DNA from 4 places in the Streptomyces sp. NPDC044719 genome. Region 4 is predicted to be linked to each of the others. Evidence: riboswitches for the same ligand, from Rfam matches in the RefSeq annotation. Region 4 holds a riboswitch; each other region holds the start of a gene.
What was found. Region 4 has a riboswitch for cyclic di-AMP ahead of AC07DF_RS34535 (M23 family metallopeptidase). Riboswitches for the same ligand answer to the same signal wherever they lie in the genome.
Positions count from the first base shown of each region.

Region 1: it holds a riboswitch for cyclic di-AMP, as region 4 does, so the genes downstream of both, AC07DF_RS01040 (transglycosylase SLT domain-containing protein) here and AC07DF_RS34535 (M23 family metallopeptidase) in region 4, are expected to answer to the same signal.
Region 2: it holds a riboswitch for cyclic di-AMP, as region 4 does, so the genes downstream of both, AC07DF_RS29140 (transglycosylase family protein) here and AC07DF_RS34535 (M23 family metallopeptidase) in region 4, are expected to answer to the same signal.
Region 3: it holds a riboswitch for cyclic di-AMP, as region 4 does, so the genes downstream of both, AC07DF_RS11595 (M23 family metallopeptidase) here and AC07DF_RS34535 (M23 family metallopeptidase) in region 4, are expected to answer to the same signal.

Region 1 is NZ_JBWKHE010000001.1:220,105-223,544, reverse strand. Features, by position in the region: gene AC07DF_RS01045 (polyprenyl synthetase family protein) at 1-812, opposite strand, end outside; cyclic di-AMP (ydaO/yuaA leader) riboswitch at 1,322-1,492, shown strand; gene AC07DF_RS01040 (transglycosylase SLT domain-containing protein) at 1,496-2,233, shown strand; gene AC07DF_RS01035 (HAD family hydrolase) at 2,197-3,045, opposite strand; gene AC07DF_RS01030 (GNAT family N-acetyltransferase) at 3,232-3,440, shown strand, end outside.
Region 2 is NZ_JBWKHE010000007.1:534,398-537,837, forward strand. Features, by position in the region: gene AC07DF_RS29130 (cytochrome P450 family protein) at 1-353, shown strand, start outside; gene AC07DF_RS29135 (transglycosylase family protein) at 483-1,436, shown strand; cyclic di-AMP (ydaO/yuaA leader) riboswitch at 1,665-1,831, shown strand; gene AC07DF_RS29140 (transglycosylase family protein) at 1,836-2,531, shown strand; gene eno (phosphopyruvate hydratase) at 2,817-3,440, shown strand, end outside.
Region 3 is NZ_JBWKHE010000003.1:21,439-24,878, reverse strand. Features, by position in the region: gene AC07DF_RS11610 (MarR family winged helix-turn-helix transcriptional regulator) at 1-360, opposite strand, end outside; gene AC07DF_RS11605 (dihydrofolate reductase family protein) at 451-1,578, shown strand; tRNA gene AC07DF_RS11600 (tRNA-Met) at 1,633-1,706, shown strand; cyclic di-AMP (ydaO/yuaA leader) riboswitch at 2,001-2,157, shown strand; gene AC07DF_RS11595 (M23 family metallopeptidase) at 2,169-3,203, shown strand; gene AC07DF_RS11590 (aldo/keto reductase) at 3,352-3,440, shown strand, end outside.
Region 4 is NZ_JBWKHE010000010.1:46,270-49,709, reverse strand. Features, by position in the region: gene AC07DF_RS34540 (alpha-galactosidase) at 1-1,159, shown strand, start outside; cyclic di-AMP (ydaO/yuaA leader) riboswitch at 1,490-1,648, shown strand; gene AC07DF_RS34535 (M23 family metallopeptidase) at 1,651-2,574, shown strand; gene AC07DF_RS34530 (DUF6250 domain-containing protein) at 2,776-3,440, shown strand, end outside.

The sequences.
Region 1 (3,440 bases), on a different contig from region 4:
AGCAGCTCGCACAGGGCGATGTCGTCCGCGAGGCCGAGCCGGGCCGCCCGCTCGCGCAGCCGCAGCACCGGCATCGTGGGGATGCCCTCGCGCAGATCGGTGCCGGGGGTCTTGCCGGACTCGTGGGAGTCGGAGGCGATGTCCAGGACGTCGTCCGCGAGCTGGAAGGCGACGCCGAGCCGCTCGCCGTACTGGGTCAGCACGTCCACGGTCGTCTCGTCGGCGCCGGACATCATCGCGCCGAACCGGCACGACACGGCCACCAGCGAGCCGGTCTTGCCGCCCAGCACGTCCAGGTAGTGCTCGACGGGGTCGCGGCCGTCCTGCGGTCCGGCCGTCTCCAGGATCTGCCCGGTCACCAGCCGTTCGAACGCCTCGGCCTGCACCCGCACCGCCTCCGGGCCGAGGTCGGCCAGGGTGTGCGAGGCACGGGCGAAGAGGAAGTCGCCGGTGAGGACCGCGACGGAGTTGTCCCAGCGGGCGTTCGCGCTCGCGACCCCGCGGCGCACCGTCGCCTCGTCCATCACGTCGTCGTGGTACAGCGTGGCGAGATGGGTCAGTTCCACGACGACGGCCGACGGCACGATCCCGGGCGCGTACGGGTCGCCGAACTGGGCGGAGAGCATCACGAGCAGCGGACGGAACCGCTTGCCGCCGGCCCGCACCAGGTGCTGGGCGGCCTCCGTGATGAAGGGCACCTCACTCTTGGTGGCCTCGAACAAGCCTTCCTCGACAGCCGCCAACCCGGCCTGGACATCGGCTTCCAGAGCCTGGTCCCGCACGCTCAGCCCGAACGGCCCGACGTCGGTCACGAGGGGTCTCCTGTCTGCTGTGTCTGCCGGTGATTACGCGGATTGTCGATAGGTCGCTGCCATCACTCGAGTCAGCGTATCCGGTCACGTTTCGATCACCGCCAGCGCCCATGGTTACAGGCCGGGTGGTATCTGATCACGACCGTTATGTTTTTGATCGGGCCATAAGAACAGACATTTGTCGACTTACCAGCCGATAGTGAGATATTCACGATTTGCCATGACGACTGAGCAAATTACCTTTGACGGTAATTGCCCCACAGGCTTGTGATCAGTGAGTTGAATCACGTTAACCCCTTTGCCGCGCCACCCCGGCATCGACCCGTACCTCCTTCAGCCGAACGCCAGTTGAGCCTTGGCTTCCGCAAAGGATCAAGCGGACCAAACACCCCCGACCAAGGTCAACCGCGCGATATGTGACTCCGGCGCTTGTTCCCGACATGTGCTCTCGCATACGTTCCCGGCCTGTCCGGCGGACGCCGAATCCTGCCGCCGCCCGGACCCCCACACGAACCGACTCACTCACGCAGGGCAGGAGCGGGGGACCCAGGTAAGTCGCCGGTCCGCACAGCGGCACGGCTCGGGGTGAAGCCGCGTACGGCAGTACACCGCCGTACGCGGCCGGGCACCTCCCGGCCCGAACCCGACAGCTCACCTCGCAGGCGCCGGAGAGGAACATCGCCATGGCCGGACGAGGCAAGCACCGTCGCCCCAGAACCAACCCGCTCACCCGAGGTGTCGCGATCGCCGGCACCGGCGGAGCGGCACTGACCCTCCCGCTCCTCGGCGCGACGCACGCGAACGCCGTGGAGCCCCAGGCGGTCAAGCCCGCCAAGTCCCTCACGTACACCGTGACCAAGGGCGACACGCTCTACCGCATCGCGGACAAGTACGACGTCTCGGGCGGCTGGAAGAAGCTCTACAAGGACAACCGCTCCGCCGTCGGCGACGACCCGAAGCTGATCCACCCGGGCCTGAAGCTGAAGGTGTCGACGACCAAGGCGGCCGCCACGAAGGAGGCGGCCAAGTCGTCCGCCGAGCCGGCCGCGAAGCCCGCCGGCGGCGTCGCCAAGGCCACCCCGGCCTCCGCCAAGACCTACGCCGACAACCTCGACGGATGGATCCGTGAGGCGCTGGACATCATGGCGCAGAAGGGCATTCCGGGGTCCTACGACGGCATCCACCGCAACATCATGCGCGAGTCGTCCGGCAACCCCCAGGCGATCAACAACTGGGACTCCAACGCGGCCAAGGGCACCCCGTCCAAGGGCCTGCTCCAGACCATCGACCCGACCTTCCAGGCCTACCACGTGGACGGCACGTCGTGGGATCCGTACGACCCGGTCGCCAACATCACGGCGGCCTGCAACTACGCGGCCGACCGCTACGGCTCGATCGACAACGTCAACGGCCCGTACTGAGCCGACCCGCCCAGCAGTCGCTCGAGGACGACGGCGATGCCGTCGTCCTCGTTCGACAGGGTGATCTCGTCGGCCACGGCCTTGAGTTCGGGATGGGCGTTCGCCATCGCGACGCCGTGGGCCGCCCAGTCGAACATCGGGATGTCGTTGGGCATGTCACCAAAGGCGATGGTGTCCGCCGGCCGCAGCCCCAGATGCTCGGCGGCCAGCGCCAGGCCCGTCGCCTTGGTGACGCCGCACGGCTGGAGCTCGACCGTGCCGGGCCCCGACATCGTCACCGTCGCCAGGGAGCCGACCACCGAACGGGCCGTCGCCGCCAACTCGTCGTCCGTCAGGTAGGGATGGCGCAGCAGCACCTTGCTGATCGGCTCGCCCCACAGATCGTCGCGCCGGTCGACCCGCACGGCCGGCAGGGTCGGGTGCGGCATGAGATAGCCCGGCTCGATGAGTGTGAGCCCGTCGACCCCGTCCTGGTCGACCGCGGCGTACACCTGCCCCACCTCGGCCTCGATCTTGCCGAGCGCGGTCTCCGCCAGTTCCCGGTCCAGGGTGATGGACCACAGCAGCCGGTCCGCGCCGGCGTCGTACACCTGCGCGCCCTGCCCGCACACCGCGAGCCCCGTGCAGCGGAGGTCGTCGAGGAGCGGTCGCACACGTGGCGCCGGCCGGCCCGTCACCACGAGGTGCTGGGCACCGGCCTCCGCCACCCGCGCGAGCACGGCGAGCGACCGGTCGGAGAGGGTGTCGTCGCCGCGCAGCAGCGTTCCGTCCAGGTCGGTGGCGATGAGTGAATATGCGATGGGTGCGGCCATGATCTGAGAATACGGACAGCGCGGCCCTTCGTTTCATCGCGCCGTGGACACCGATTGCCCGGTTGAAGGCCTCTGTACCAGTTGGCAACAACATGGTCCGCTACCTACCGGCGAGGCCGTCTCGGGCGGTACCTTCCAAGTGTCCAGGGGGGACTTGATCGGGGGGTCGGGTTGAGCAGTGGGCGCATTCGCGTGGCTGGGCCCGGGGAGCTCGGCGAAGGGGAAAGGGAGCGCTGGCGCGCGCTGCGCGCTGCCTCCGAGGCACCACGCAACCCCTTCATGGAACCGGAGTTCACCGAAGCCGTCGGCCTGGTGAGGCCGCAGGCCCGGGTCGCTGTGGTGTACGAGGGGCTGGAGCCGGCCGGCTTCCTGCCCCATGAACGGGGCCCGTTGGG
Region 2 (3,440 bases), on a different contig from region 4:
CCCTCACCATCGGCGGGCAGCACATCGACGCCGGCGACCCGGTCCTCGTCGTCCTGGCCGCCGCCGACCGGGACCCGGAGCGGTTCGCCGATCCGGACGTGCTCGACCTCGCCCGCCGCGACAACCAGCACCTCGGGTACGGCCACGGCATCCACTACTGCCTCGGCGCCCCGCTCGCCCGCCTGGAGGGCCAGACCGCCCTCGCCACGCTCCTCACCCGTCTCCCGGACCTGAGGCTCGCGGCCGACCCGGCCGAGCTGAGATGGCGCGGCGGGCTGATCATGCGCGGGCTGCGCACCCTGCCGGTGGAGTTCACGCCCGCATCCAAAGGTGACACGCCGTCAGGGTTGTGATCTTCACGTGATCTACGCGGCATTAACTTGTGACAAGTGATCGTCTGCCTATACGTTCACCCATCATCAGCGCGAGCCAGTCAAACCTGCGCCGCGCAGGTCACTGCTGTCTTCGCGAAAGGTCTCCGTATGCTCTCCGGGAACGGTCGGCACCGTCGCCCCCGCCAGGCTCCGGCTCTCCTCGTCGCGGCAGGAGTGACCGGCTCCGCCATCGCGATCCCGCTCCTCGGAGCCTCCGGCGCCAGCGCTGCCGACGGCACGACCTGGGACCGGGTCGCGGACTGTGAGACCGGCGGCGCCTGGAGCCAGAACAGCGGCAACGGATACTTCGGCGGCCTGCAGTTGTCGCAGGAGGACTGGGAGAGCCACGGCGGCCTGGACTACGCCCCGAGCGCCGACCTGGCCAGCCGTTCCCAGCAGATAGCCGTGGCCGAGAGAATCCTCGCCGAGCAGGGAGCCGGTGCCTGGCGCACCTGCGGACTGCTCTCCGGCCTCGAGCAGGACAAGAAGTCGTCCGACTCGAGTGACTCATCCGATTCTTCGGAATCATACGGATTGCTCGACTCTCTCGGTTCGTCCCCTTCGTCGTCCGCCTCGCCGTCTCCTGACGCGCCGTCGACCTCGCAGGATGAAAGCGGCAACTCGGACAAGTCGCCCGACTCCGAGGACTCCTTTTCGCGGGACCAGGAGTCAGGTTCCCCGTCGGCGACGCCCGAGCCTGACAAGTCCGGCAACTCCCAGCAGGACGAAGACTCTTCGGCGCGCACCGAGACCGGGACCGACACCGGCTCCGGCCGTCACCGTGGTCCCAGTGCCGACGAAACCCCCACGCCCGAGAACGGCCGTACGGGCGAGTCCACGGGCCGTCACGCCTCGCGCGGCGACGAGGGCTCCGACGACTCGTCCGAGGGTGCCTACATCGTGGGTATCGGCGACAGTCTCTGGTCCATCGCCGACTCCCTTGATATCAGCGGCGGATGGCACGAGCTCTACGACGGCAACAAGAAGGCCGTCGGTGCCGACCCGAACCTCATTCGCCCCGGTGAGAAGCTCACGGTAGAGGGCGAAGCGGACGGGAAGTAGTTGTTCGGGCAGTGCGGAAACGGGGGCGGAAGTCGCCCCGAAACCGCTCGAGTTCGCGTCCTGTTTCGCAGTGAATGTCCCGTTTGGGGTCCGTGAGAGATAGATCTCAGAAGCCCTGATCGTCTTTGAAATTCGGCGGATCGCGTGGCTACGGTCGGGACCGCTCGTCACCACGAGCCCCGGCTGCCGCAACGCCGAATCCTGCCAGCGGCCGTACGGGAACAGTCGTCGCGTCAAGCGCCGTAGGCAGGAGCGGGGGACCCAAGGTAGGTGCCCGACCGGCCAGTTGCGCCGGAAGGGCTTGGGGTGAAGCCGTGTCCCGGGAGGGGCGCGGCCGGGCAACTCAACCGGCCCGAACCCGACAGCTCACCTCGCAGGCGTCGGTGAGGGGATCCTTCCATGCTGTTTTCCAGCAAGGGCAAGCACCGCCGTCCGTCCAAGGCCAGCCGTGCCATCGCCGTCGCCGGTGTCACCGGCGCCGCTGTCGCCGCCCCGCTGATGGCCGCCGGCGGCGCCTCCGCCGCCACCGCCTCCGAGTGGGACGCCGTCGCCCAGTGCGAGGCCGGCGGCAACTGGTCCATCAACACCGGCAACGGCTACTACGGCGGTCTGCAGTTCTCCGCCTCCACCTGGTCCGGCTACGGCGGCACCAAGTACGCCGCCACCGCCGACCAGGCCACCAAGGAGCAGCAGATCGAGATCGGCGAGAAGGTCCTCGCGGGCCAGGGCAAGGGTGCCTGGCCGGTCTGCGGCAAGGGCCTGTCGAGTGCCGGCTACAACGGCGGCGGCTCCTCCTCGAACGACTCCGGCAGCTCCTCGCAGCAGAGCGAGCAGAGCACCGAGTCCCGCGAGACCCAGCAGCCGGCCTCGCGCTCCGAGGACCGCCCGGCCGCCAAGAAGACCGTCACCACCCCGACCGGCAAGAAGGTCAAGAAGGGCGACGGCGAGTACAAGGTCGTCAAGGGCGACACCCTGAGCTCGATCGCGTCGGACGAGAAGGTCGAGGGCGGCTGGGAGAAGCTGTTCCAGCTGAACAAGGACATCGTCTCGGACGCCAACCTCATCTACCCGGGCCAGCAGCTGCACCTGAAGTAAGCAGCGGCCCTCCGCCCCCCTCGGGGGGCGGCCCCCGTCCCCACGGGCTCCCCGCCCCGGTGCGTGTTCCCCCGTACGCGCCGGGGCGGGGTTTTTTCTGCCCCGCTTTTCCACAACCGTCTTTGTTCCGTTCGGAAACAATTTACGCTCGGTTCTGTCCATGGGGTGGGCGACCCGGTGGCCGATCGGCCGGAGCCGGTTAGGCTCATGTCGCGAGCCACCACGGCCCGCCCTCGCCGGGTCCCCGCGACCCGCGTACCCGCGTCACATAAGAAGGAGATGCTCGTGCCGTCCATCGACGTCGTCGTAGCCCGGGAAATCCTGGACTCCCGAGGCAACCCCACGGTCGAGGTCGAGGTCGGCCTCGACGACGGCAGCACCGGTCGTGCCGCCGTCCCGTCCGGCGCCTCCACGGGCGCCTTCGAGGCCATCGAGCTGCGTGACGGCGACTCGAACCGTTACCTCGGCAAGGGTGTGGAGAAGGCCGTCCTCGCGGTCATCGAGCAGATCGGCCCGGAGCTCGTCGGCTACGACGCCACCGAGCAGCGCCTGATCGACCAGGCGATGTTCGACCTGGACGCCACCGACAACAAGGGCTCCCTCGGCGCCAACGCCATCCTCGGCGTCTCCCTCGCCGTCGCCCACGCCGCCTCCGAGGCCAGCGACCTGCCGCTGTTCCGCTACCTGGGCGGCCCGAACGCGCACCTGCTGCCGGTGCCGATGATGAACATCCTGAACGGCGGCTCGCACGCCGACTCCAACGTGGACATCCAGGAGTTCATGATCGCCCCGATCGGCGCGGAGTCCTTCTCCGAGGCCCTGCGCTGGGGCGCCGAGGTCTACCACACGCTGAAGAAGGTCCTGAAGAGCAAGGGCCTGGCCACCGGCCTCGGCGACGAGGGCGGCTTC
Region 3 (3,440 bases), on a different contig from region 4:
GGTCTCGACATGCCCGGGCGCGGCGCGTTCCAGTACGGCGAACCCCGCCTCGGTCAGTACGGCGATGCTGCCCCGCTTGTCGTAGCGGCAGGCCTCGCGCCGCAGCATGCCGTCCTTCTCCAGCCGCGTCACCGCGTACGTCAGGCGGCTGCGCGTGATCTTCAGCCGCTCGGCGAGATCGGTCATGCGCAGGCGCTGCTCGGGGGACTCCGACAGGACGGACAGGATGGAGTAGTAAAGGTGCGGCATGCCGGCGTCCTGCTGGAGCTGCCGGTCGATCGCGTCCTCCAGGAGCAGCGAGGAGGCGATGTACGCGCGCCAGGCGCGTTGCTCCTCGGGGGTGAGCCAGCGAGTCGTCATGCCGTCAGTGTAGGTTTGTTTCAAACTTGAACCAAGGCCGCCTGGGTGACCTTGTCCAGTCCCGCCGTCCCGACCAGCCGCGGAGCGTCGATGCCTCACCCGTACGTCCTGCTGTCCGCAGCCGTCTCCCTCGACGGCTACCTGGACGACACCGGACCCGACCGCCTGCTCCTGTCGAGCCCGGCCGACTTCGACCGGGTCGACGAGGTCCGGGCCGGCGTCGACGCCATCCTGATCGGCGCCGGCACCATCCGCGCCGACAACCCCCGGCTCCTGGTGAACTCCGAGGAACGCCGGGCCGCCCGCCGGGCCGCCGGGAAACCGGAGTACCCCCTCAAGGTCACCGTCAGCGGCTCCGGCGACCTCGACCCGGACGCCAAGTTCTGGCACACCGGCGGCGAGAAGGTCCTCTACACGACCGACCAGGGCGCCGAGCGCGCCCGGGCCCTCGGCCTCGCCACCGACGTGGTCCCCCTCGGCACCGGCCTCGACTGGCGCCGGCTCCTCACCCACCTGCACGACGTACGGGGCGTACGGCGGCTCATGGTCGAGGGCGGCGGTCTGATCCACACCCAGCTCCTCACCCAGGGCCTGGCCGACGAACTCCAGCTGGTGCTCGCCCCGCTCTTCGTGGGCGATCCGAAGGCACCCCGCCTCTTCGGGCCCGGCGGCTACCAGGGCGGCAGGCTCCGGCTGCTGGAGACGCGGCGCATCGAGGACGTGGTCCTCATGCGCTACGAACCCACCGCCCCGGGCACCGGCCCCCTCCCCACCGCCGCCGACCACCACTGGCTGGCCCTCGCCTGCGAACTGGCGGACCTCTGCCCGCCGTCGGACACGGCGTTCAGCGTGGGCGCGGTGGTGGTCGCGGCCGACGGCACGGAACTGGCCCGCGGCCACTCCCGCGAGGGCGGCGACCCCGTAGCGCACGCCGAGGAGGCGGCCCTGGCGAAGCTCGACCCGTCCGACCCGCGCCTCGCCACCGCCACGGTCTACAGCAGCCTGGAGCCCTGCGCCCGCCGCGCCTCCCGCCCCGCACCCTGCGCCCGGCTGCTCCTCGACGCGGGCGTACGCCGTGTGGTCACGGCCTGGCGTGAGCCGGACACCTTCGTCCAGGGCGCCGACGGCAGCGGAGTCCTGGCGGCCGGCGGGGCGGAGGTCGTCGTCCTCCCAGAGCACGAGCACCGGGCCAAGGCCCCGAACCGCCATCTGCTGTAGCGGGTGGGTGGTCACGAGTGGTCCCGCGGATGGCGTACACTGGAATCACAACGACGCGGGGTGGAGCAGCTCGGTAGCTCGCTGGGCTCATAACCCAGAGGTCGCAGGTTCAAATCCTGTCCCCGCTACTGAAGGCCGAGGGCCGGAATCCGAAAGGGTTCCGGCCCTCGGTGTTTTCCGCTTCTCCACACCCCGATTACTGCCCGTGAGCGAAGCGCGCCGCTCCGCAGAGCAACTGACACACCGTCAATACCCAGCAGTCACTTGCGGAGCGGGTAACTCGCCCGATTTAAGCCGGTCGTGGCAGGTAAGTCCGCACGAAAAAGGTTAATGATCAAGTGGAATCGCTGGAATACGCTCCCCGGGTCTATTAACGTTCGATAACGCAGCGCGGTCGTCCCAGCCGTCACAGAAGGCGGCTCCGTGCGCACGCGCCGAATCCCGAAAGGGAACCGGGGAACCACCACTTGGGGTGAATCGGGCGTAAACCGCCGTGGAAGCACGGTTGGTATACGCGCGTAGGAGACCTTCCTGCTCCGAACCCGTCAGCTAACCCGGTAGGCGAGAAGGAAGGAAAGGAGTACGCCCACGTGGCGTCCAACCGGCCTGCCCCCGCGGCCCCGTTCGCGCAGAACCAGCGCGACACCGAGACTTTCGGCTACGGCGGTCAGCGCACCGACGAGGGCCCGTTCCAGGAGTGGAACCCCACCGAGGAATCCATCCGTCCCGTCCGTGGCCGGCATCGCGTCACCAAGCAGCGCGGCGGAGGTCTCGCCCGCAGCTCCACCGTCCTGGGCGTCGGCGTCATAGCCGCCGTGGGCGCGGGCGGCATGGCCAGCGCCCAGACCGGCAAGCCGCCGGTGTCCATCTCCGTGCCGGACCTGCCCTCGGTGGGTTCCCTCATCTCGGACGACGACACCCCCGCGGGCTCCGCGACTCCGCTGAGCGGCCTCGGCACGACGGCCACGGCGGACACCGAGCAGGGCTCCTCCGACGCCGGCGAGGCGCTGCGCGCCCGGATCATGGCCCAGGTCGAGCACCAGCAGGACCAGATCGACACCAAGGCCGCGCAGGACGCCGCCGACGCCGCAGAGAAGGCGGCCGCCGAAGCCGTCGCCAAGGCGGAGGAGGAAGCCAAGGCCAAGGCCGCCGAGGCCAAGAGGAAGGCGGAGGAGGAGGCCAAGAAGAAGGCCGAGGCCGAGCGGCTCGCCGCCCTCGCCAAGCAGTTCACGCTGCCGACCTCCTCGTACACCATCACCTCCAGCTTCGGCCAGGCCGGCGCCTACTGGTCCTCCGGCTACCACACGGGTCTCGACTTCGCCGCCCCCACGGGCACGCCGATCAAGGCGGTGCACAGCGGCACCATCACCGAGGCGGGCTGGAACGGCTCGTACGGCTACAAGACGGTCCTCACCCTCGATGACGGCACGGAGATCTGGTACGCGCACCAGTCCTCCATCGGCGTCAGCGTCGGCCAGAAGGTCAGCACGGGTGATGTCATCGGCCGCGTCGGCGCCACCGGCAACGTCACCGGTGCCCACCTGCACCTCGAAGTTCACTCCGGCGGTTCCAGCAGCGGGATCGACCCGATGGCGTGGCTGCGGGGCAAGGGCCTGAACCCGTAAGCGCCACAAGCCAGTCGAAGCACCGGCAGCCCTGACGACGCCCCCCCGACGTCAGGGCTGCCGGTTTCCGGCATGTGCGGCGGCCGTTTACACGACTTTTGCGTCTGACCTGGAATGAGCCGCTCCGGCACGGCCGTTGACGAGAGGCATGACTTCTCTTCGCAAGCTCGGCTCCTCCGACCTCGAGATCTTCCCGCTCGCCCTCGGCGGCAACGTCTTCGGCTGGACCGCCGACGA
Region 4 (3,440 bases):
CACCGAGTTCGACATCTCGCAGGAGCAGCAGCGGGCGCTCGCCGAGCGGGCGGCGGCCATGGGTGTCGAGCTGTTCGTGGTCGACGACGGCTGGTTCGGGTCCCGGACCAGCGACCGGGCCGGGCTCGGTGACTGGACGCCCAACCCCGACCGCTTCCCGGGCGGACTGAAGCCGCTCGCCGACCATGTGCACGGTCTCGGTATGCAGTTCGGGATCTGGGTCGAGCCGGAGATGGTCAACGCGGACAGCGACCTGTACCGCGCCCACCCCGACTGGGTGCAGTATCAATCGGGACGAAAGCGGACGGAGTTCCGCAATCAGCTCGTACTGAACCTGGCCCGCGAGGACGTCCAGGAGTACCTGTGGGAGCAGCTCGACGGGCTGCTCTCCAGCGCCCCCATCGACTACGTCAAGTGGGACTTCAACCGCTGCTTCACCGACGCCGGCTGGCCGGACGACCCCTACCCGCAGCGGCTCTGGGTCGACCACGTACATGCCCTGTACGCCCTGCTGGACCGGCTGCGGGCGGCGCACCCCGGTGTGGCCTTCGAGTCCTGCTCGGGTGGTGGCGGCCGGATCGACCTCGGGGTGCTGGGCCGCACGGACCAGGTGTGGACCTCCGACAACACCGACCCGCTCGACCGGCTCGCCATCCAGCACGGCTTCAGCCAGATCCATCCGGCCCGGGTCATGGCCGCCTGGGTCACCGACAGCCCGAACGCCATGCTCAACCAGCGGTCCAGCTCCCTGCGGTTCCGGTTCGTCAGTGCCATGGCCGGCGTGCTCGGGGTGGGCGGCGACCTCACGCGGTGGACGCCGGAGGAGCTCGCCGAGGCCCGGGGCTGGGTGGAGCTCTACAAGGAGATCCGGCCCGTGGTGCAGCGCGGCGACCTGTACCGGCTGCGGGCGCCGGAGGGCGGCTCGAGCGCGGTGCAGTACGTCCTCGGTGACGAGACCGTCGTCCTCGTCTGGCTCCAGGCGCAGCGCTACGGCGAGCCCGTTCCGGCGCTCCGGCTGCGGGGCCTCGACCCGACAGCAGTGTATGAATGCCCCGAAACGGGCGAAGTTCACCGAGGGGCCGTACTTACTCATCACGGGCTGCGAATCGGCCTGCGCGGGGACCTGGATGCCACGGTCGTCCGCCTTAGGCGTAAGTAGCCGTTCTGTCCGGATCGGGTAGATAAGGCGAATAAGGCGCTTCAGGTGTTTCGGTGTAACGTGCCCCGATCGTAAAGGAGATGTGGTCGGGGTGCGTGACCATCGTCATATTCGTGACGATGTGTTGTCGTCATGTGCACGTAATTCTCGCGCTATTCAGGGACATTGAGGAAACCGGGAGATCGGTAATCCACGCTCGGTGACGGTAAATATGCCGATGCGTCCAGAGAAACGCGGTCACAGGCAACCGCAAGCTTGTCCCATTGCGTCTTGGTCGCTTACGTTCCACACCAATCCGGACGGACGCCTAATCCTGCCGCCGCCCGGAGCCCCACACACTCACCCGTGTATGGCAGGAGCGGGGGACCCACAGGTAAGACGCCTGTTCCGGTTCCCGGAACGGCTTGGGGTTCAGCCGCACTTCGGTGCGGCCGGGCATCTCCAGCCCGCACCCGACAGCTCACCTCGCAGGCGCCGGAGAGGAATTCGCCATGCCCGCGAAGGGTAAGCACCGCCGCCCGAAGTCCCAGCGTTTCACCCGCTCCATCGCCGTCGCCGGAACCGGTGGCGCCGCCCTCGCCCTTCCGCTCATGGGGGCCACCGGCGCCCACGCCGCGACCCCGCAGTCGGCTCCGGAAAAGGCCGTCCAGTCCGCTCCGGCCGCCGAGAAGAAGGCCGCCGAAAAGGCCACGGGCGCCCACACGTACACCGTGAGGGCCGGCGACTATCTCGCGAAGATAGCCGACGACCAGAACGTCAGCGGCGGCTGGAAGAAGCTCTACAGCGACAACCGTGACGCCGTCGGCTCCGACCCGTCGCTGATCCACCCGGGCCTGAAGCTCTCGATCGGCAAGAAGGCGGCGAGCGCGCCCAAGACGCAGTCGTCCGCGCCCAAGGCGGCCGAGAAGCCGAAGGCGTCGGCTGAGAAGTCGTCCGCCGCCGAGTCGTCCTCGAAGGCCGGCACCGCCGCGAAGCCGGCCGCCGCCAAGCCGGCCGCCGAGGCCTCCGGCTTCAGCCTCCCGGTGGACGGCGCCGCCGTCGGCACCCCGTACCACATGTCCGGCAGCATGTGGTCCAGCGGCTATCACACCGGTGTCGACTTCGTCGTCCCGACCGGCACCTCGCTCAAGGCCGTCGGCGCCGGCACGGTCGTCTCCGCCGGCTGGGGCGGCGCGTACGGCAACCAGGTCGTCATCCAGCTCGAGGACGGCAAGTACGCGCAGTACGCCCACCTGTCCCAGCTCTCCGTCTCGGCCGGCCAGACCGTGACGGCCGGGCAGCAGGTCGGCCTGTCCGGTGCGACCGGCAATGTGACCGGACCGCACCTGCACTTCGAGATCCGCACCTCGCCGGACTACGGCTCGGACGTGGACCCGGTCGCCTACCTGCGCTCGCACGGCGTCTCCGTGGGCTGACCGACCGCGACACCCCCTGCCTGACACGCAGCCGAAGGCCGGACCCCGATCCCCGGGTCAGGCCTTCGGTGTGTGCGGCTGCCGATCGACTCAAGGGATGGACCCTCAAGGGATCGCCACTCAAGGGATCGACAGGGGGCGGCAGTTGGGCCACAGTGATCCCGTCGTGAGTGCAAGCGCTTTCTGAAGGAGCTGTGTTCCGTGCCGACCACCCGCAGAATGTTGGGAGCCCTGACGGCGGGAGCCGCGCTGGCGGCCCTCGCCCCGATGCAGAGCGCGAACGCCGCACCCCGGAACCGGCGCCTCATCGCCCACGACGACTTCTGCCACGGACTCGGTCAGTGGGCGACCGAACTCCAGGACGGCGGGTCCGTCACCGCCTCCCGAGGCGTCCTGGACATCGACGTACCGGCCGGGGCGACCGTCTGGTACAGACGGCGCCTCGAGGGACCGTACGTCCTCGAATACACCGCCACGCCCGTCTCCGAGGGCGGGGCCAACGACCGGGTCTCGGACCTCAACAACTTCTGGAACGCGACCGACGTCCGCTCCCCGGACGACCTCTTCGCCACGCCACGTGGCGGGGCGCTGGAGGAGTACGACCACCTGACGACCTACTACGCCGGATACGGCGCCAACTACAACACCACGACCCGGCTGCGGCGTTATGTGGGCCAGGCCGGTGTGCGTCCCCTGATCCACGACTACACCGAGCCGCTGCTGGTCCCGGGCGAGCCGAACCGGGTCCGGATCGTCTCGAACGGGTCGACGGTGCGGTGGTGGAACAACGGGCGGCTCGTTTTCGACTACACCGACCCGCAGCCGTACACGAGCGGGCACTTCGCCTTCCGGACCGTGTGGAGCCA